4 regions of the Streptomyces sp. NPDC102462 genome follow, and region 2 is predicted to be linked to each of the others. Evidence: riboswitches for the same ligand, from Rfam matches in the RefSeq annotation. Region 2 holds a riboswitch; each other region holds the start of a gene.
What was found. Region 2 has a riboswitch for S-adenosylmethionine ahead of ACIRFL_RS05930 (ABC transporter substrate-binding protein). Riboswitches for the same ligand answer to the same signal wherever they lie in the genome.
Positions count from the first base shown of each region.

Region 1: linked by a shared signal. The riboswitch ahead of thrC (threonine synthase) and the one ahead of ACIRFL_RS05930 (ABC transporter substrate-binding protein) in region 2 are both predicted to bind S-adenosylmethionine.
Region 3: linked by a shared signal. The riboswitch ahead of ACIRFL_RS11295 (aminotransferase class V-fold PLP-dependent enzyme) and the one ahead of ACIRFL_RS05930 (ABC transporter substrate-binding protein) in region 2 are both predicted to bind S-adenosylmethionine.
Region 4: linked by a shared signal. The riboswitch ahead of ACIRFL_RS19515 (amino acid ABC transporter permease) and the one ahead of ACIRFL_RS05930 (ABC transporter substrate-binding protein) in region 2 are both predicted to bind S-adenosylmethionine.

Region 1 covers NZ_JBIWKB010000041.1:44,490-49,226, forward strand. The annotation lists gene ACIRFL_RS29645 (trehalose-6-phosphate synthase) at 1-593, opposite strand, end outside; gene ACIRFL_RS29650 (glucosyl-3-phosphoglycerate synthase) at 674-1,618, opposite strand; SAM riboswitch class I at 1,777-1,941, shown strand; gene thrC (threonine synthase) at 1,960-3,243, shown strand; gene ACIRFL_RS29660 (MoaD/ThiS family protein) at 3,240-3,515, shown strand; gene ACIRFL_RS29665 (cold-shock protein) at 3,949-4,152, shown strand; gene groL (chaperonin GroEL) at 4,604-4,737, shown strand, end outside.
Region 2 covers NZ_JBIWKB010000004.1:214,890-219,626, reverse strand. The annotation lists gene ACIRFL_RS05940 (LLM class flavin-dependent oxidoreductase) at 1-246, shown strand, start outside; gene ACIRFL_RS05935 (MFS transporter) at 363-1,721, opposite strand; SAM riboswitch class IV at 2,074-2,187, shown strand; gene ACIRFL_RS05930 (ABC transporter substrate-binding protein) at 2,551-4,170, shown strand; gene ACIRFL_RS05925 (ABC transporter permease) at 4,175-4,737, shown strand, end outside.
Region 3 covers NZ_JBIWKB010000009.1:213,005-217,741, forward strand. The annotation lists gene ACIRFL_RS11295 (aminotransferase class V-fold PLP-dependent enzyme) at 180-1,541, opposite strand; SAM riboswitch class IV at 1,735-1,851, opposite strand; gene trpD (anthranilate phosphoribosyltransferase) at 1,940-3,004, opposite strand; gene ACIRFL_RS11305 (cytochrome bc complex cytochrome b subunit) at 3,140-4,737, opposite strand, start outside.
Region 4 covers NZ_JBIWKB010000020.1:140,532-145,268, reverse strand. The annotation lists gene ACIRFL_RS19520 (amino acid ABC transporter ATP-binding protein) at 59-847, opposite strand; gene ACIRFL_RS19515 (amino acid ABC transporter permease) at 844-1,824, opposite strand; SAM riboswitch class IV at 2,217-2,326, opposite strand; gene ACIRFL_RS19510 (glutathione S-transferase C-terminal domain-containing protein) at 2,403-3,293, opposite strand; gene ACIRFL_RS19505 (putative leader peptide) at 3,389-3,508, opposite strand; gene ACIRFL_RS19500 (hypothetical protein) at 3,720-4,556, shown strand; gene ACIRFL_RS19495 (alpha/beta fold hydrolase) at 4,620-4,737, opposite strand, start outside.

The DNA.
Region 1 (4,737 bases), on a different contig from region 2:
AGGATGCCGCCGAGCAGTTCGGCCGCGATGTCGTCGGGCAGCAGCCGGAAGTAGTCCGGCGGCGCCCAGGGGGTGTGCGAGAAGTGGCCGATGCGCAGGTCGGGGCGGAGCTGCCGGAGCATCCGGGGGGCCAGCGCCAGGTGGTAGTCCTGTACGACGACCGCCGCGGCCTCCGCCGCCTCCTCGGCCAGCGCCTCGGCGAACGCCCGGTTGTAGGTCTGGTACGACGCCCACTGCCGCCGGAACTCCGCGCCGAAGACCGGCTCAAGCGGGGTCTGGTAGAGCATGTGGTGCACGAACCACAGCACCGAGTTGGCGATGCCGTTGTAGGCGTCGGCGTACACGTCGGCCGGAATGTCCAGCATCCGCACGCCGGGCTCGCCGACCCCGCGGCGCACCGCCTCGCGGTCGCCGTCGGACAGTGCCGAGCACACCCACAGGGCGTCCGCGTCGGGGCCGATCGCCGAGAGCCCCGAGACCAGCCCGCCGCCGCCTCGCCGGGCGGCCAGCGAGCCGTCCTCCCGGACGGAGTACGAGACCGGGCCGCGGTTGGACGCGACCAGCACTTGGGCAGCACCGTACGTGGAAGCCATACGCCTCAACCTAGCCCGCCCCACAAACACTCAAACGTACGGTCCGCTCCCGTGTGGGCCGGGCACGGCCGGCGTCGGCTTCAGGCCACTCGGCGGGTGGTGTACTCCGTGATCTGGACCATGGGTGGGCGTTCCTCGGTGTCCACCGGGTAGGTGTGTGGTTCGAAGCCGTGTTCGCCGCGTTCGAACTGGGTGAGGGACGGGCGTACGAGGTGCCCGCGGGCCAGCCGCAGCTGCGCGGTGCGGTAGATCGCGGCGGCCATCCGGCCCAGCGCCTGCCCGTCCTGGTGCCGGTGCCTGCGCACACCGACGTCGACCTGGGCGAGGGCGTCAAGGCCCACCAGGTGCAGGGCGTCGACCAGCATGCCCAGTTCGACGCCGTACCCGACGGGGAACGGCAGCCGCTCCAGCAGTGAGCGGCGGGCCGCGTACTCGCCGCCGAGCGGCTGCACGAAACCGGCCAGCTGCGGCCAGTGCAGATTGAGCAGCGGTCGCGCCATCAGCTCGGTGACCCGGCCGCCCTGGCCCGCCGCGCCGGCCAGCGGGCGGTCGTACATGGCCTTGACCAGGTCGACGTCCGGTTCGGTGAGCAGCGGGCCGACGATCCCGGTGACGAAGTCGGAGGAGAACTCCCGCAGGTCCGCGTCGACGAAGCAGACGATGTCCCCGCCGGTGACGAGCAGCGAGCGCCACAGGACCTCGCCCTTGCCGGGCGCGGCGGGCAGCCGCGGCAGGATGGCGTCGCGGTGCACCACCTGGGCGCCCGCGGCGGCGGCCACCTCGGAGGTGCGGTCGGTGGACCCCGAGTCGACCACGACGATCTCGTCGACCAGCGGAGCCCGCCGCATGAGGTCGCGCCGGATGACGGCGACGATGTCGCCGACCGTCTCCTCCTCGTTGAGCGCGGGCAGCACGACGGAGACCGACTGGCCCGTACGCTGTTTCGCGGCGAGGATCTTGTGCAGTGGCCGGTCGGTCACGGACCAGGAGCGGGTGGCCAGCCAGCGCTCGACTTCTTCCAGCACAGTCAGCTGCTCCTCACTGTCGTGATCACACCGGGTGCATGTGTGATCCATCTCGCGGTTCGGACGACTATCTCAACTGTCCTGGCCGTCGGTTACAGTCTTGAACAACGCGGATGACCATCGCATGTCGGGGGTCGTCGGCGTTCACAACCGCATACAGCTCATCCAGAGGGGCAGAGGGACACGGCCCGATGAAGCCCCGGCAACCCTCCAGCCGGTTCTCGTACTGATCGCTGCGCAAGCCGATCGTTTCCGCGAGGCTCCCGGCTAGGGAAGGTGCCAAATCCGTCTCACGGCGAGATGCGTCGTGAGGAAGATGAGGAGAAAGGGCCTCGCCTCACATGGCTGTGCAGACCGTTGCAAGCACCACGAACCAGTCGGTGGACCTCGGTCCCGCCGCGGCCCTGAGCTGCCGCGAGTGCGGCCACCGGGTGCCGCTCGGCCCGGTGTTCGCCTGCGAGGAGTGTTTCGGCCCGCTGGAGATCGCTTACGACTTCTCGGCGTACGACACCGAGGAGCTGCGCCGGACGATCGAGGCGGGTCCCGCGAACATCTGGCGCTATGCGCCGCTGCTGCCCGTCCCCGCGGACGTGGCCGAAAAGCCCAATCTGAACCCTGGCTGGACCAAGCTGGTCCAGGCCGACAACCTGGCCCGTGAACTCGGCGTCACCGGCGGCCTGTACGTGAAGGACGACTCCGGCAACCCGACGCACTCCTTCAAGGACCGGGTGGTCGCCCAGGCGCTGGAGGCGGCGCGCGCCTTCGGCTTCACGACCCTGTCCTGCTCCTCGACCGGCAACCTCGCCGGGGCCGTCGGCGCCGCGGCGGCCCGGGCCGGCCTGCGCTCCTGTGTGTTCATCCCGTACGACCTGGAGCAGGGCAAGGTCGTCATGGCCGCGATCTACGGCGGTGAGCTGGTCGGCATCGAGGGCAACTACGACGACGTGAACCGCTTCTGCTCCGAGCTGATCGGCGACCCGGCGGGTGAGGGCTGGGGCTTCGTCAACGTCAACCTGCGCCCGTACTACGCGGAGGGCTCCAAGACCCTGGCGTACGAGATCTGTGAGCAGCTCGGCTGGCGGCTGCCCGACCAGATCGTCGTGCCGATCGCCTCCGGCTCCCAGCTCACCAAGATCGACAAGGGGCTGCGGGAGCTGATCGCGCTGGGCCTGGTCGAGGACCGGCCGTACAAGATCTTCGGCGCGCAGGCCGAGGGCTGCTCGCCGGTGTCCACGGCGTTCAAGGCAGGACATGACGTGGTCCGCCCGCAGAAGCCGAACACGATCGCCAAGTCCCTGGCGATCGGCAACCCGGCCGACGGGCCGTACGTGCTGGACATCGCGCGCCGCACGGGCGGTGCGGTGGAGGACGTGACGGACGACCAGGTCGTCGACGCGATCAAGCTGCTGGCGCGCACCGAGGGTGTCTTCGCGGAGACGGCCGGCGGTGTCACCGTGGGCGTGACGAAGAAGCTCCTCGACGAGGGCGTCCTCGACCCGGCGCTCACCACGGTCGTCCTCAACACCGGCGACGGCCTCAAGACCCTCGACGCGGTGGCCGGCACCGGCCTGACCGCCACCATCCGCCCGAACCTGGACTCCTTCCGAGAGGCTGGCCTCGCATGAGCGTGACCGTTCGCATCCCGACCATCCTGCGTACCTACACGGGCGGCCTGTCCGAGGTGAGCGCCGAGGGCGCGAACCTCGCAGAGGTGATCGCCGACCTGGAGAAGAACCACACCGGCATCTCCGCTCGCGTCCTGGACGACCAGGGCAAGCTGCGCCGCTTCGTGAACGTGTACGTCAACGACGACGACGTCCGCTTCGAGCAGGGCCTGCAGACGGCGACGCCGGACGGTGCGGGCGTGTCCATCATCCCCGCCGTGGCCGGCGGCTGACGGTCCCTCACTTTCGGTGACTTCGGTTACCGACTGTTCGTCCGATGGCCCCCTCCGTGAGAGAAGCGGAGGGGGCCATTCAGTGGGGTTGAGCGCGGTAGAGTTGGGGAACGCGTTCCCGGCCCCCGGGTCGGAAGCCCCGGATTCAATCCGCGCAGCCGCCAAGAAGTCGCCAAAGTCCATGCGTTCTTCGCGGCTTTTATTCCTTTTATAGGGCCCGACTTGCCCTGAATTCTGCCGAATTCTCGGCAGATTCCCGACCGGGTGCGTCCAGATTTCTCGTCCGATTGACCTGTTGCAGACGGCAGTTGGACAGATACATTCAGCCGCGGTCGACGCGTTCCGGCGCACGCCCCCAACCTTGGGGGGTGAGGTCTGACCCGGGTCCGCGAAGTGTGGATCTGTGCAAGGGCCAGTAATAGGGGAGTTAGGCATGGCTCAGGGCACCGTCAAGTGGTTCAACGCGGAGAAGGGGTACGGCTTCATCGCGGTCGACGGTGGTGCGGACGTCTTCGTCCACTACAGCGCGATTCAGATGGACGGCTACCGCACCCTGGAAGAGGGCCAGCGGGTCGAGTTCGAGATCTCGCAGGGTCAGAAGGGCCCGCAGGCCGACATGGTTCGCGTCACCGCCTGAACATTCTCAGCGCGAAGGGTCCGCACCTCCCGGGGTGCGGGCCCTTCGTCGTGCCCGGGCCGGAGGGGCCGCGCCGCGGGGCCTTGGCCGCGGGGTCCATGCATGCCGCAGGGCCGGTGCCGCGGGGGGTGTCCGCAGGGCCGGTGCCGCGGTGTCCGCGGGGCCTGTGCCGCGGGTGTCCGGGCCGTCGCGCCGGGGGGCGCGCGCCCGGCGCGACGGCCCGGTCGCGCGCCCCGCGACGGGTCCGCGGCGCGGGCGCACCTTGCACTCGGGTGGGTCGAGTGCTAATCATTGGCGTTAGCACTCTGAAGGTGAGAGTGACAATGAAGGACCGGGTCGGTGAGGCCCGCAGGCCGGGTGGGGCAAGGAACCACAAGGCCGGTGAGCCGTCCGTCGCGGGCGCGGGCGCGGTCCGAAGGAATCACCCCCAGTCCTGGAGGGACCACTTCACATGGCCAAGATCATCGCGTTCGACGAGGAGGCGCGGCGCGGCCTTGAGCGCGGTATGAACCAGCTCGCCGACGCCGTCAAGGTCACCCTCGGCCCCAAGGGCCGCAACGTCGTCCTTGAGAAGAAGTGGGGCGC
Region 2 (4,737 bases):
CGTCTCCTGATCGGTTCCGCCCCACAGGTGGCCGACGACCTGGAGAGCTGGTTCCGCGCGGGCGCGGCCGACGGTTTCACGATCATGCCGGCCGAGACGGCGGTCGACTTCGAGAACTTCACCCGCCTGGTGGTCCCGATCCTCCAGGACCGCGGGCTGTTCCGGAACGACCACACCGCCCGCACCCTGCGCGAACGCTTCGGGCTCCCGCGGCCCGTGCGGGACGTCGCCGGGCGACCGGCCTGAGCCGGGCTGCCGGCCGCGGGGGCGCTCCGGGGCGGGCGGCTGTCCCTGGCCGCGGGCCTGGGCGCTGCTGACGGCGCCCGGCCCGCGGGCGGTGCCCGCGCCCGTGTTCCGTCCCGCTAGGCCTGGCGGGTGCCTTCGGCGGACGGTTCGGCGGGTGGTGTGGGGTCGCGGTCGTCGTACGGTGTGGCGGACCGGCCCTGTGGGGGCGGGAGTTCGGTGATCCGGAGGGACGGCGCGGCCCGGGCCGGCCGTCGTGCGGGCGAACCGTGTGCCAGCCACAGCGCCACCGCGACGGCGGACACGACGGCCGTCACGGCGCCGACGGCCAGCCCCCAACGCACCCCCGCGTGCTGGGAGATCCAGCCGATGACGGGGCCGCCGACCGGGCTGCCGCCCATGGAGATCACCGTGTAGACCGACATCACCCTGCCGCGCATGGCGTCGCTGACCTCCGACTGGACGAAGGCGCTGACGGCCGTGTTGAGCGTCATCAGCGTGAAGCCGGTGGGCAGCAGCAGGACGAGGAAGGCGGGATACGTGGGCATGAGCGCCGCCAGTGCCTCGAACCCGCCGAACAGCAGCGCGCCGACGACGACGGTCCGCACCCGGGGCGAGACCCCGCGCGTCGCGACCACCGTTCCGGCGACCGTGCCGACGGCCAGCGCCGTGTTCATGAAGCCGAGTCCCCGGGAGCCGACGTCGAATACCCGCCCGGCGAACAGGGTCAGCGTGGTCGGGAAGTTCACCGCGAAGGTCGCGGCCAGACCGAAGACGGTGAACACACCGACGAGTTCGGGCCGGGCCGCCACATAGCGCAGCCCCTCGGCCCCGGCACCCGTCCACGGAGGACGGGTCGGGCCCGCGGTTCGCCGCGCACGGGGCCGGATCGCCAGCAGCCCCGCGAGGACGACGGTGAACGACACCGCGTTGAGCGCGAACACCCATCCCGTGCCGATCGCCCCGATCAGCACACCGGCGATCGCCGGGCCGATCAGCCGTGCGGCGTTCAGGGACAGGATGTTCAGGCCCGCCGCCTTCGGGATGAGCGCCCGGCCGACCAGTTCGGTGACGAAGGCCAGACGTGCCGGGTTCTCCACCGTGAACACGCAGCCCAGCGCGAAGGACAGGACGTACAGCAGCCACAGCGGAGCATGCCCGCACAGCACGATCACCGTCAGCAGCAGCGCCTGCACCGCGTACAGGGCCTGCGTCCACAGCAGCAGGGTCCGCCGGTCGTAGCGGTCGGCCATCACCCCGCCCCACAGGCCGAACAGCAGCACCGGGGCGAACTGAAGGCCCACGACCCAGCCGAGCGCGGTCCCGTTGTGCGTGAGGGTCAGCACGAACCAGTCCAGTGCGACGCCCTGCATGGCGCTGCCGATGTTGGACACCAGGCCCGTGCTCCAGTAGATCCGGTAGTCACGGACCCGCAGCGCGGCGAACACCCCTGACGGGGCGGGGCTGTTGACGGCCATGCGGCTCTTTCCGACGGGTCGGCCACGCGGTCCGCGCGAGGGTGGCCGGCGAGGCCGGTCCGGATCTGCATGAGGGCGCGGCCGAGCGCGTGCGGAGAACGGGCTGAGGGCGGCGAGCGGTCAGCGACAGGTCTGGTCGAACTGATCGGCGCGGCGGCCCGCCCAGAACGGGTCGAGCCGCAGGGCGCGTGCCTGACCTGCGGTCTCCATGGCCGGATCAAAGCACACGGTCGCAGAAGCGTCCACCATGCGTCCCGGCACATGAGACGGCCCCCTTGTACTCGAAGCGTCGAACAGGACGTCGGGATGACGGCATTGACGTAGGACGAGAGCGCTCCGTAGCATCGCGAACGGCATTGAGTGTCAGCGTCAAGCCCTGGCTCGCTGACCGGCAACCCTCCCGCGCGGTGGGGTGCTCCAGGTGAAAGCCCGGCGGAATCACCGACGATTCCCGCAAGCGCGTGGCCCCGGGAGCGGGGCAGGAGACGGGGAGGACCGGTATGCGGCACAGCGGTGACCTGGTTGCCTCCTCCGCCGACGCCACGGCGTTCTCCCGGCTCGCACGCCGACGCCACATCGATCTGAAGCGCTCGACCAGCTGCCTGTGTCAGGCCTGACGCGCCCGCCCGCCGCCGGCTGACGTCCGCCGCCGGCCCCGGCTCCCCCGTGCCTTCCCTTCGCCACCGGCTCCCGGTGTCGTCCCCCTGACCCCTTTCTGTACGGCGCTCCCCCGCCGCCGGTGCCGATCCGGCCGGGGGCCGCACGCCCCTGCGCGGCCGTGCCTCGCACAGCACCCCGTGCCTGGTGACACGAGTAGGAGAACCCCTCCGTGACAGCATTTCCGGATTTCAGACTCTCCCGACGGGCTCCCCTGGCCGCCCTTCTGACCGCCAGTGTCCTGCTGACCGCCTGCGGGTCGGGCGGCGACGCGTCCGGCAGCGGTAACGGCCGGGCGAGGTCCGGCGGCACCCTGACCTTCGCGGTGGGTTCCGACGCCGGCTGCGTGGATCCGCAGCAGGTCGGCAGCAACGACACCATCTACTCGGTGCGCCAGGTCGTGGACTCCCTGACCGACCAGAACCCAAGGACCGGCAAGATCGTGCCGTGGCTGGCGAAGAGCTGGGACATCAACGCCGACGCGACGACGTTCACCTTCCGTCTGCGGCCGAATGTCACCTTCAGCGACGGGTCCAAGCTGACCGCGCAGGTGGTCAAGGACAACTTCGACGCGGTGCCGAAGCTCGGCGCCCTGGGAACCCTCGCCCAGGGCTATCTCAGCGGCGTCAGGAGCACCACCGTGGTGGACCCGCTCACCGTCAAGGTGACGTTCAAGGAGCCCAACGCCCAGTTCCTCCAGGCGACGTCGACCCATTCGCTGGGCATCGAGTCGTCGTCGAGCGTCAAGAAGACACCACAGCAGAAGTGCAGCGACGGCGTGATCGGGTCCGGGCCGTTCGTGCTGAAGCAGTATGTGCAGAACCAGTCGATCACCCTGGACCGGCGCACCGGGTACGCCTGGGGCTCCTCGCTGTGGTCCAAGAAGGGCGAGGCGTACCTGGACAAGCTGGTGTTCAAGGTCGTCCCCGAGGCGGGGGTCAGGGCCGGCAGCCTCCAGTCCGGGCAGGTGGACGCGGTCAGCAGCGTCGGAAAGGCCGACGAGGCCGCGCTCAAGGGCGGCCAGGTCGCCCTCCAGCGCCGGGCCAACCCCGGCGTGGTGTTCGGCCTGGGGCTCAACAACGCGCGGCCCGTCCTGAAGGACGCGAAGGTGCGCCGGGCGATCCGGTTCGCCGTCGACCGGCGGCAGATCGCCGACACCGTGTTCCCGACCGGCACCCGGCCGGCGACCAGCGTTCTGGCGCACACCACGCCCGACTACACGAATCTCGCCGCGGACCTCGCCTTCGACGCCGCCAAGGCGAAGTCGGAGCTGGACGCGGCCGGTTGGCGGGCCGGCCGCGACGGTGTCCGCACCAAGGACGGCAAGAGGCTGAGCCTGACGATCACCTGGTTCCCCAACGCGGCCACCAACCAGCCCGCCCTGGAACTGGTCCAGCAGCAGCTGAAGGCCGTCGGGATCGACGTGGTGCTCAAACAGCTCCAGGTCAGCCAGTTCACCACGACGCTCCAGTCGGGTGACTTCGACGTGGTGTGGGGGAACGTCACCCGCTCCGACCCGGACATCCTGCGCAACTCCTTCTCCACCCAGCTGGCCAACGTCTACCATCTGCCGCCCAGTTCACTGGATGCGGCGCTGTCCGAGCAGGCCGCGACCACGGACGCCGCGCAGCGCGGGCAACTGGTGGACGAGGCGCAGAAACTCCTCGTGCGCAACGCGTACTACGTGCCGGTGGTGGAGCTCCAGACCCAGCTGGGCGTGTCGAAGAAGGTGCACGACCTCGCCTTTGACTCGGGCAGCCGGATCCAACTGCACGACACCTGGATCGGCTAGTCGCATGCGCCGCTATGTGATCAAACGGCTGGCGCAGGCCGTCGGCGTGCTGTGGGCGGCCTACACGGTGTCGTTCCTGGTGCTGGACTATCTGCCCGGCGACCCGGTCACCGCGATGGCCGGCGCCGGGATGGACTCGGGGCAGGTCGACCCCGCCCAACTCGCCGCGCTGCGGCACGAGTACGGCTTCGACAAGCCGGTGCTCGCGCAGTACGCCGACTATCTCGGCCGGGCGCTGCGCGGGGACTTCGGCGACGCGGTCTCCACGGGCCGCCCGGTGACCTCCGTCCTGGCCGACGCGCTGCCGCAGACACTCCAGTTGACCGGTGCCGCGCTGCTGCTCGCGGTGCTGCTCGGCGGCGGCCTCGCGGTGGTGGCGACGTACACCGCTCAGCGGTGGCTGCGGCAGCTGCTGCTGTCGCTGCCACCGCTCGGGGTGTCGGTGCCGACGTTCTGGGTGGGGCTGCTGCTGGTCGAGACCTTCTCCTTCCGGCTGCACTGGTTCCCGGCGTTCGGCAACGACGGGGTACGGGGCCTGGTCCTGCCGGCGCTGACGCTGGCCGTCCC
Region 3 (4,737 bases), on a different contig from region 2:
CCCCGCGCCCCCTCCGGGGGCAACCGCCGTCCCTCGACCGCGGCGCCATCGTGGCTTGTCGCGCAGTTCCCCGCGCCCCCTCCGGGGGCAACCGCCGTCCCTCGACCGCGGCGCCATCGTGGCTTGTCGCGCAGTTCCCCGCGCCCCCTCCCGGGGGCGTCTTATGGGCTCGTCGGGGGTCAGGTTGTGGGGACGCAGCGGCCGTTTTCGGTGTGGTAGTGCCACTGCGCGCCGTCGCGGACCAGTTTCTTCACTGCGGTCACGAAGCGGTCGACGTGTTCGTCGGGGGTGCCCGCGCCGAAGCTGACGCGGATCGCGTTGAGGGACTTCTCGCCGGGCGCGGCCTCCGGGGCGCCGCACTCGCCCTGGGACTGCGGGTCGCCGCCCAGGAGGGTGCGGACGAGGGGGTGGGCGCAGAAGAGCCCATCGCGGACGCCGATGCCGTACTCGGCGGAGAGCGCCGCCGCGAAGTGGGAGCTGTTCCAGCCCTCGACCACGAAGGAGAGCACGCCCACCCGGGGGGCGTCGTCGCCGAAGAGGGACAGGACGCGCACCTCGGGGACCTCGGCCAGGCCCGCGCGGACCTTCTCGATCAGGTGCCGCTCGCGGGCGACCAGGGTGTCGAAGCCGGCCTCCGTGAGGGCCTTGCAGGCGGAGGCGACGGCGTAGGCGCCGATCACGTTCGGCGAGCCGGCCTCATGACGGGCAGCCGTCTCGTGCCACTCCACGGCCACGCCCCCGTCCGCCCGCCGGGTGACCGTACGGCTCGCCCCGCCGCCCGCGAGGTACGGCTCGGCCGCACGCAGCCAGTCGGCGCGTCCGGCGAGCACGCCGGTCCCGAACGGCGCGTACAGCTTGTGCCCGGAGAAGGCGACCCAGTCGACGTCGAGGTCCCGCACCGACACCGGGTGGTGCGGGGCGAGCTGGGCGGCGTCGAGGACGATCCGGGCGCCGTGCGCATGCGCGGCGGCGGCCAGCTCGCGCACCGGCCACAGCTCCCCGGTGACGTTGGAGGCGCCGGTGACACAGACCAGGGCCGGACCGTGCCCGTCACGGCCGGCCAGCGCCGCCTCAAGGGTCGCGACGGCCTGCGCCGGGGTGCGCGGTGCGTCGAGATAGCTGACCTCGGCGTCCTTCCAGGGCAGCAGCGAGGCGTGGTGCTCGGTCTCGAAGACGAAGACCTGACAGCCGGCCGGGAGCACGGCCGCCAGCAGGTTGAGCGAGTCGGTGGTGGAGCGGGTGAAGATCAGCTGGTCGTCGGGGCGGCAGTCCAGGAACTCGGCGACGGTCGCGCGGGCGTTCTCGAACAGGTCGGTGGACAGCTGCGAGAGGTAGCCGGCGCCGCGGTGCACGCTGCCGTAGTAGGGCGCGTAGGCGGCCACGTCGTCCCAGACGCGCTGGAGGGCGGGGGCGCTGGCCGCGTAGTCGAGCGCGGCGTAGGTGACCTCGCCGCCGGTGACGAGCGGCACGGTGACATCACGGCCGAGGACGGGCAGCGGGGCGCGGACGGACTGGTCGGAGGCAGCGGTGGAGACGGACATGGCACAACTCCCGTGAAAGCAGGCGGAATTCACCACGCGAGGGCACACCTGCGGCATCGGGCAGGGCTCGGCGTGGGGAGGAAGAAAGGGGTATGCGGAGGCGGGGCTCTGCGGCCCTATCGCATTCGCTTGCTCACGAGAGGCTCCCTCGACGACCAGGACCCCTGGGCTTGTCACTCAGCAGAGTGCGAGGGGTCCGCGCTTGCCGCAGACCTCGCTGCCTACGGCCTGGTCTTCACCCGGGGCACCCCGCCACGGACGGAGGGTTGCCGGACAGTCGGCCGGGGCCGAATGACTGTCGCTCATGACCTGACGGATATCCTGCCACACGATCATCGATGCGCAAGGCGCGGTCCGGATCCTGGACCGCGCCCTGCGTCACATCGCCGTACGGGGCCTCACGCGTGGCTGGCGGCGGCCCAGCGTGCGAGCGTTCGGCGGGCCGCGCCGGAGTCGATCGACTCGGCGGCCTTCGCCATGCCGTCCCGGATCTGGTCGGCCAGCGGCCCGCTCCCCGGCTCCAGGGCGACCAGGGCCGCCGCCGAGTTCAGCAGCACCGCGTCCCGCACCGGGCCCGTCTCGCCGTCCAGCAGCCGCCTGGCCACCCCGGCGTTGTAGGCGGGGTCGGCGCCGCGCAGCGCCGACACGGGGACCAGGTCGAGGCCGACCTCGCGCGGGTCGAAGACGTCCTCGGTGACCTTGCCGTCGCGCACCACCCAGACCCGGGAGGTGGCGGTGGTCGTCAGCTCGTCCAGGCCGTCGTCCCCGCGGAAGACCAGCGCGGAGGAGCCGCGTTCGGCCAGCACCCCGGCGATGAGCCCCGCCATCCGGGTGTCGAAGCAGCCGATCGCGGAGGCGGTGACCCGGGCCGGGTTGGTGAGCGGCCCGAGGAGGTTGAACGAGGTCGGAATCCCGAGGTCCCGGCGGACGGCGCCGACGAACCGCATCGAGGGGTGGAAGGTGGCCGCGAAGCAGAAGGTGATTCCGGCCTCCTCGACCACCCGCGCGACCCGTTCCGGCGTCAGATCCAGGTTGATGCCGAGCTGTTCCAGCACATCGGAGGATCCGCTCGCCGAGGAGGAGGCCCGGTTGCCGTGCTTGACGACCTTCGCGCCGGCCCCGGCGAGCACGATGGCGGACATCGTGGAGATGTTGACCGTCTTGGCCCGGTCGCCGCCCGTACCGACGATGTCGACGGCCGGACCGGGGATGTGCAGCGGCTTGGCGTGCTGGTACATCGCCTCGACCAGGCCGGTGATCTCCTCGACCGTCTCGCCCTTGGCCCGCAGCGCCACCAGGAAGCCGGCGACCTGGGCGTCCGCGGCCTCGCCGGACATGATGCGGTCCATGGCCCAGGCCGTGTCACCGGCGCTCAGGTCCTGGCCGCCGAGCAGCGCGCTCAGCAGGTCGGGCCAGGAACGGCCCGCCGCGGTGTCGCCTCCAGCGGGGGTCACAGCGCTCATCAGCCGCTCCGGTCGTCGGTCGTCGGTCGTCGTCAATTTCGGATCGGCTCCACCCTATCCATCCGGCGGATGCACGAGGGGCCCCGTCCGAACACCGGACGGGGCCCCTCGCGCGTGGCGTGGCGTGCGCAGCGATCAGTGGTGGCCGTGGCCGCTCGTGATCTCCTTGTACTCCTCGACGGTGGGCTTCGGGATCTGGGCGTCCTCGCCGTAGTAGGCGTCGCTGAGCTTGGCGCGCAGCTTCTCGGACCCCTTCACCTTCCGCTCGACACCGTTCTCGTCGACCGTCGGGCCGACCTGGGCCGGCTCGTACTGGTGGTGGGCCGTGAGGGTGTGCAGCTGCTCCTGGCTGAGCGGCTCATGGACCTCGATGAACTCACCGTGCGGCAGACGCTTGATGATGCCGGTCTCGCGGCCGTGCAGCACCTTCTCGCGGTCCCGGCGCTGCAGGCCGAGGCAGATCCGCTTGGTGGCGATGAACGCGATGACCGGTCCGACGAAGAAGAAGATCCGGACGAACCAGGTGACGGCGTTGATCGACAGGTGCAGGTGTGTGGCCCACAGGTCGTTGCCGCCGCCGACCAGGGTGATCATGTAGACGGTGATCCAGGCGACACCGAACGCGGTCCGGGTGGGGGCGTTGCGCGGGCGGTCCAGGATGTGGTGCTCGCGCTTGTCGCCGGTGATCCAGGACTCGATGAACGGGTAGACCGCGATCGCCGCCAGGACCAGCGGGAAGACGACCAGCGGGATGAAGACGCCCAGGACGAGCGTGTGACCCCAGAGGTTGATCTCCCAGCCCGGCATGAAGCGGATCAGACCCTCGGCGAAGCCCATGTACCAGTCGGGCTGGGCGCCGGTGGACACCTGGTCCGCGCGGTAGGGGCCGATGGCCCAGATCGGGTTGATCTGCGCGACGGCCGCGATGGCCGCGATGACACCGAAGACCAGGAAGAAGAAGCCTCCGGCCTTGGCCATGTAGACCGGCAGCAGCGGCATGCCGACGACGTTCTTCTCGGACTTCCCGGGGCCCGCGAACTGCGTGTGCTTGTGGTAGAAGACCAGGATCAGGTGGCCCACCACCAGGCCGAGCATGATGCCCGGCAGCAGCAGGATGTGGACCGAGTAGAACCGGGCCACGAAGTCATGGCCGGGGAACTCGCCGCCGAAGAGGAAGAACGACAGGTACGTGCCGACGATCGGCACGGACAGGATCGCGCCCTCCATGAAGCGGACACCGGTGCCGGAGAGCAGGTCGTCCGGGAGCGAGTAACCGGTGAAACCGGTGAACATGCCGAGGACGAACAGCAGGAAGCCGAACAGCCAGTTGATCTCACGCGGCTTGCGGAACGCGCCGGTGAAGAACACGCGCATCATGTGCACGAACATGCCGGCGAGGAAGATCAGCGCGGCCCAGTGGTGGATCTGCCGGACCAGCAGACCACCGCGCACGTCGAAGGAGATGTGCAGGGTCGAGCTGAACGCCTCGGACATCAGCTGCCCCTGCAGCGGGACGTACGAGCCGTGGTACTCCACCTCGTTCATCGACGGGTGGAAGAACAGCGTCAGATACACACCCGTGAGGATGATGATGATGAAGCTGTACAGGCAGACCTCGCCCAACATGAACGACCAGTGGTCGGGGAAGATCTTGCGCATGTTGGCCTTGGCCAGGGAGTAGATCCCCAGCCGGCCGTCGGCCCAGTCGGCGACGCGTTCGCCGGCCGGTGCCT
Region 4 (4,737 bases), on a different contig from region 2:
GTGGCTGGTCGCGCAGTTCCCCGCGCCCCTTCGGGGCGCTGTCGAACCGCAGCGGACTTCACAGGACCTTGCTCAGGAAGTCCCTGGTCCGCTCGTGCCGGGGGTGGTCGAGCACCGCGGCGGGCGGGCCCTGTTCGACGATCCGTCCGCCGTCGATGAAGACGATCCGGTCGGCGACCTCGCGGGCGAATCCGATCTCGTGGGTGACGATGACGAGGGTGGTGCCGCTGGTCGCGAGGTCCTTGATGACGGACAGCACCTCGCCGACGAGTTCCGGGTCGAGCGCCGAGGTCGGCTCGTCGAACAGGATGATGCCGGGGCGCAGCGCGAGGGCGCGGGCGATCGCGACGCGCTGCTGCTGGCCGCCGGACAGCTGCCGCGGATAGGCGTCCGTCCGGTCGCCGAGGCCGACCCGGGTGAGCAGGTCACGGGCGAGTTCCCGGGCCGCGGGCCGGGTGAGCCGCCCGGTGGCCACGGGGGCGGCGGCCACGTTGTCGAGCGCGGTCAGGTGCGGGAACAGGTTGAAGTTCTGGAAGACGAAGCCGATCCGGCTGCGCTGGGCCAGGATCGCCCGCTCGCTCAGTTCCTTCAGCCGCTTGCCGCTGCGTCTGACCCCGATCGGTTCGCCGCCGACGCTGACGTGTCCGATCTCGGGCCGCTCCAGGTGGTTGATCACCCGCAGCAGCGTGGACTTGCCTGACCCGGACGGGCCGATGACGACGGTGACCTCGCCGGGGCGCACGGTCAGGTCGATGCCGTCGAGGACGCGATGGGCGCCGTACCACTTGTGCACGTTGTGCACCTCCAGGGCGACGGGAGCCTGCTGGGCGGGCGGGCCTGCGGTCATACGGCGGCCTCCCGGCGCAGTCGGGCGCGCAGTGCGACGAGGCCGGAGCGGGCCCGCTGCCAGGGCGTCGGCGGCAGGGTGCGGGTGGCGCCCCGGGCGAAGTACCGCTCGACGTAGAACTGGACGACGGACACGACGCTGGTGAGGATCAGGTACCAGACGGTGGCGACCAGCAGCAGCGGCACGATGTCGCCGGGGTAGGTGCTGCCCATGGTCTGCACCGAGCCGAACAGGTCGAGCAGCGACACGTAGAACACCAGGGACGTGGCCTTGATCAGGCCGATGAGCTGGTTGACGTAGTTCGGGGTGATGGACCTGAGGGCCTGCGGGAACACGATCCGGGTGAACTGGTAGCGCCTCGGCAGGCCGAGCGCTGCGGCGGCCTCGTGCTGGCCCTGGTCGACGGAGAGGATGCCGCCGCGGACCACCTCCGAGGCGTACGCCGCCTCGTTGAGGCCGAGCCCGACCACGGCGACCACCATGTCGGTGGCCAGCCGGGACTCGTCGAAGGTGACGAACGCGGGACCGAAGGGGACGCCGAGGCTCACCGTCCGGTACAGGGCCGAGAAGTTGTAGAGGAAGATCAGTACGACGATGAGCGGCACGGACCGGAACAGCCAGGTGTACGTCCAGCTGACGGCGCGCAGCACGGGGCTCCCGGAGAGCCGGCCGAGGGCCAGCAGGATGCCGCCGAGCAGGCCGAGCACGGCGCTGAGCGCGGTCACTTCGAGGGTGATGAGCAGGCCGTCGAGGATGGTGGGGCGCAGGAACCAGTAGCGGAAGCGGTCCCACTGGTAGAAGGGGTTGGTGGCCAGTCCGTGTGCGATCTGTGCCACGACCACCAGCACGACGGCCGTGACGATCCATCGGCCGGGGCGGCGCAGCGGTACGACTCGCTGGGCGGACAGGGTTTTTGACGGTGTGTCGGCTGGTGGCGGCGCGGTGAGGGACACGGCGCCGCCCGGGGATTCGGACATGGCGGGCTCCGGCGGGGTCGGGGCACCCCCGGGCCGGCGGAGCGACCCGTGTGGCCGCGGCGGCGCTGGGCCGGCCGGCGTCGAGCCGGCGGGGCCAGGGTGCGGCGCGGCGCACGGGAGGGGCACGGGGACCGGGGAGGGGCGGGCAGCGGCACACCGCTCGATCGGTGTGCGTCGGGAACGCGGGGGCCGGAGGTGGCGTCAGCCCCGGCGACGGGCAGGGCCCGAAGCGGTACACAGTGCGCTGTTCACGCGGAGCAGGTCGACCGCCCGGTCGGCGACGAGCAGACCCGCGTACGGATGTACGCGGCTTCGGGTGCGGCCGTCGGCCGTCCCGTCGGCTGCGTACAGGTCCGTCACTCGCGTCACTCGCATTTCCGGCCCCCGCGGGGCCCTCGCGCTTACCGAAGCGTCATCCGGTCCGGTCGTCACCTGGGGCACCCCACCGCGGCGCGAGGGTTGCCGGCCAGCGAGCCAGGGCTTGTCGCTGACACTCATGACCGTGCTGAGCGGTAAGTAAGGCAGTTGGGCCGACGTATGTCAACGCCCGTCCGCTGAATGGACCGGCCCCTGCCCGCTCAGCCGCGCCGGGGTCCCAGGGCGCCGGCCGCATGCCGCGCCCAGTCCAGGATCTGCACGGCCGAGCCGGCCGCCTCCAGGCCCGCGCAGCGGGCGTGATGACGGCGGGCGATGCCGTCCAGGTCGAGGTGCGCGCCGAAGGCGGGCCGCCCCGCCAGGCGCCGGGCGTGCGCCCACAGCGCCGGATGAGCGGCCACGCGGTGCACGGCGGCGGCGTCGAGGTGATGGCGGTGCACGGTGTCGAGTTGCACCAGCGCGACCCACAACTCGACGTCGGCTGCGGTGAGTTTGTCGCCGATCAGGAACTCCCGTCCGGTGAGCCGCCGTTCCAGTCCGGCCAGGGTGCCGAGCAGGACGTCGAGCGCCGCGGCCCGCTCGGTCGCGTCCGCGCCGGCCCGGCCCGCCCGCTGCGCGGCCTCCTCGATGCCCTGCGCGCACAGCCGCTCGATCTCCTCGATCCCGGCCTCGGTGCCGCACGGGTAGAGCCGGTCGCGGCCGTCGCCGAAGCAGCGGTCGAGGTCGCGCAGGATGTCGGGGGCGTGGGTGCTGACGATCCGGCCCGACCAGTCGTCGCTGAGCACCGGCGCGAGCGCCGGTCCCGGGTAGCGGTGCGCGCTCGCCTCGTAGAGCGGGCGCAGCGCCGAGTGGCCGCCGCCGGGACAGTCCGGGACGGCGTCGAGGAGGGTGACAGGACAGATGTCGTCGAGGGCGAGGAGGCTGTGGCCGACGGCTATCCGCAGGCCGTCGGGACAGGCGGTGGTGAGGTGGAGCCGGTAGCGGCGGGGCACGGCGTAGTGGCCGCTGCGCGCGTCCCGGCCGATCCTGCCCCGGAAGCGGGCGGGCCGCTGGGCGGACGGGAGGGCGGCGAGCGGCGTGCGGAACGTGGACATGCGTCTCCCCGGGTGTGGGCGCGCGGCTGTGCGCGGCCGAAGCGTCGTCGGTCGGTGGGTGCGAGGGGCCCCGGTCGGCCGGGAGCGCGGGACGGTCAGCCCGGGAGGCTGATCGCGCTGCAGACCCGCAGCAGGTCGATGTGCCGGCGGGAGGTCAGCAGGGGCAGCGACGGCGCTCGGCGGCCACGGCCGGTGCTCGTCCCACGGCGCCTCATCGTTTCCCTACCTTTTCACTAGGATTCCCTTCTGGAGTGTCGATCCGCGCCCGCGGGCACGTCAAGGGGGCGTCCACCCCTGGGACACCGCCCGCCGCGCGGCACACGGTCCTGTCCCGCCGGTTCACCCGAACGGTCCGGTCACGCTGGTCGGCCGGGCCGCCCGGTGGTGGCGTGGAGGGACGTACCGCGTCGCGAGGAGGCAGCCCCGATGAACCGTCCGTACCGTCACGCGCGTGTCCTCGCCTCGGCCCTGGCCGCCGGATCACTGCTGGCCACGGGCGCCTGCTCGGACGCCGACGGGGCCTTGGACACGGCGCCCGCCTCCCCCGCCGCCGAGCGCTCCCCGCAGGCCGCGGCCGATCCCGGCCGGTCCCCGAGCCCGTCCGCCACCCCCGCGCTCACGAGGGCGGGCGCGAAGGCCGCGCTGATCACCGCGGCCGACCTCGAGGACGACTGGACGCAGGCGAACGACGCCGCCTCCTGGCGGGACAGACTGCTGATGGGCAAGGTCGACGTCGCCGCGTTCCTCAAGGGCAAGGCCGCCGCGGCCGACTGCCAGCGGCTCCTTGACGGCCTGTACTCCGACAGCCTGCTGGGCCGTGCGCCCGGCGCCTCGGCGCTCACCGGGTTCACCGATCCGCGGGCCCGGCTGCTGTACCAGGTCGGCGACTACGGCGAGGCTTCGGTGAAGAAGTCCCTGGACTGGTTCCGGAGCCTGCCGCGCAAGTGCGGCCAGTTCACCGTGACCGGCTCCGACGGCGGCAAGCGGACCGTCCAGGTGGTGTCGGCCACGCTGCCCCCCGCCGGCGACGACCGGGCGGGGGTCACCGTGACGGTGAAGGGCACCGCCAACGGGCAGCCGGTCACCCTCACCACGGACGTCGCCGCGCTCCGGGTGGTCGCCTCCGGGGCCACCGTCATCAACGGCGGCCTCTCGGGCGCCGATCGCACCAGCACCGAGGCGGCCGTGCGGGCGGGTGCGCAGCGGCTGAAGGACGTCCTCGCCGGAAAGACCCCGGCGCCCCACCCCAGCGAGTTCGACTGACGGCGCGCTGCGCGCGGGTGCGTGGGGCCCGTCGGGCGGGACCGGCTCGCCGCACGCTCGTGGTCAATGCGCCCGGCGCCCCTCGGAGCGCAGCCGCTCCCGCCATTCCTCCGGGCTGCGGCTGACCGGCTGCGTCGTGGCGATGAAGTCCTCCAGTACCGCCAGAAAACGGTGCGGATCG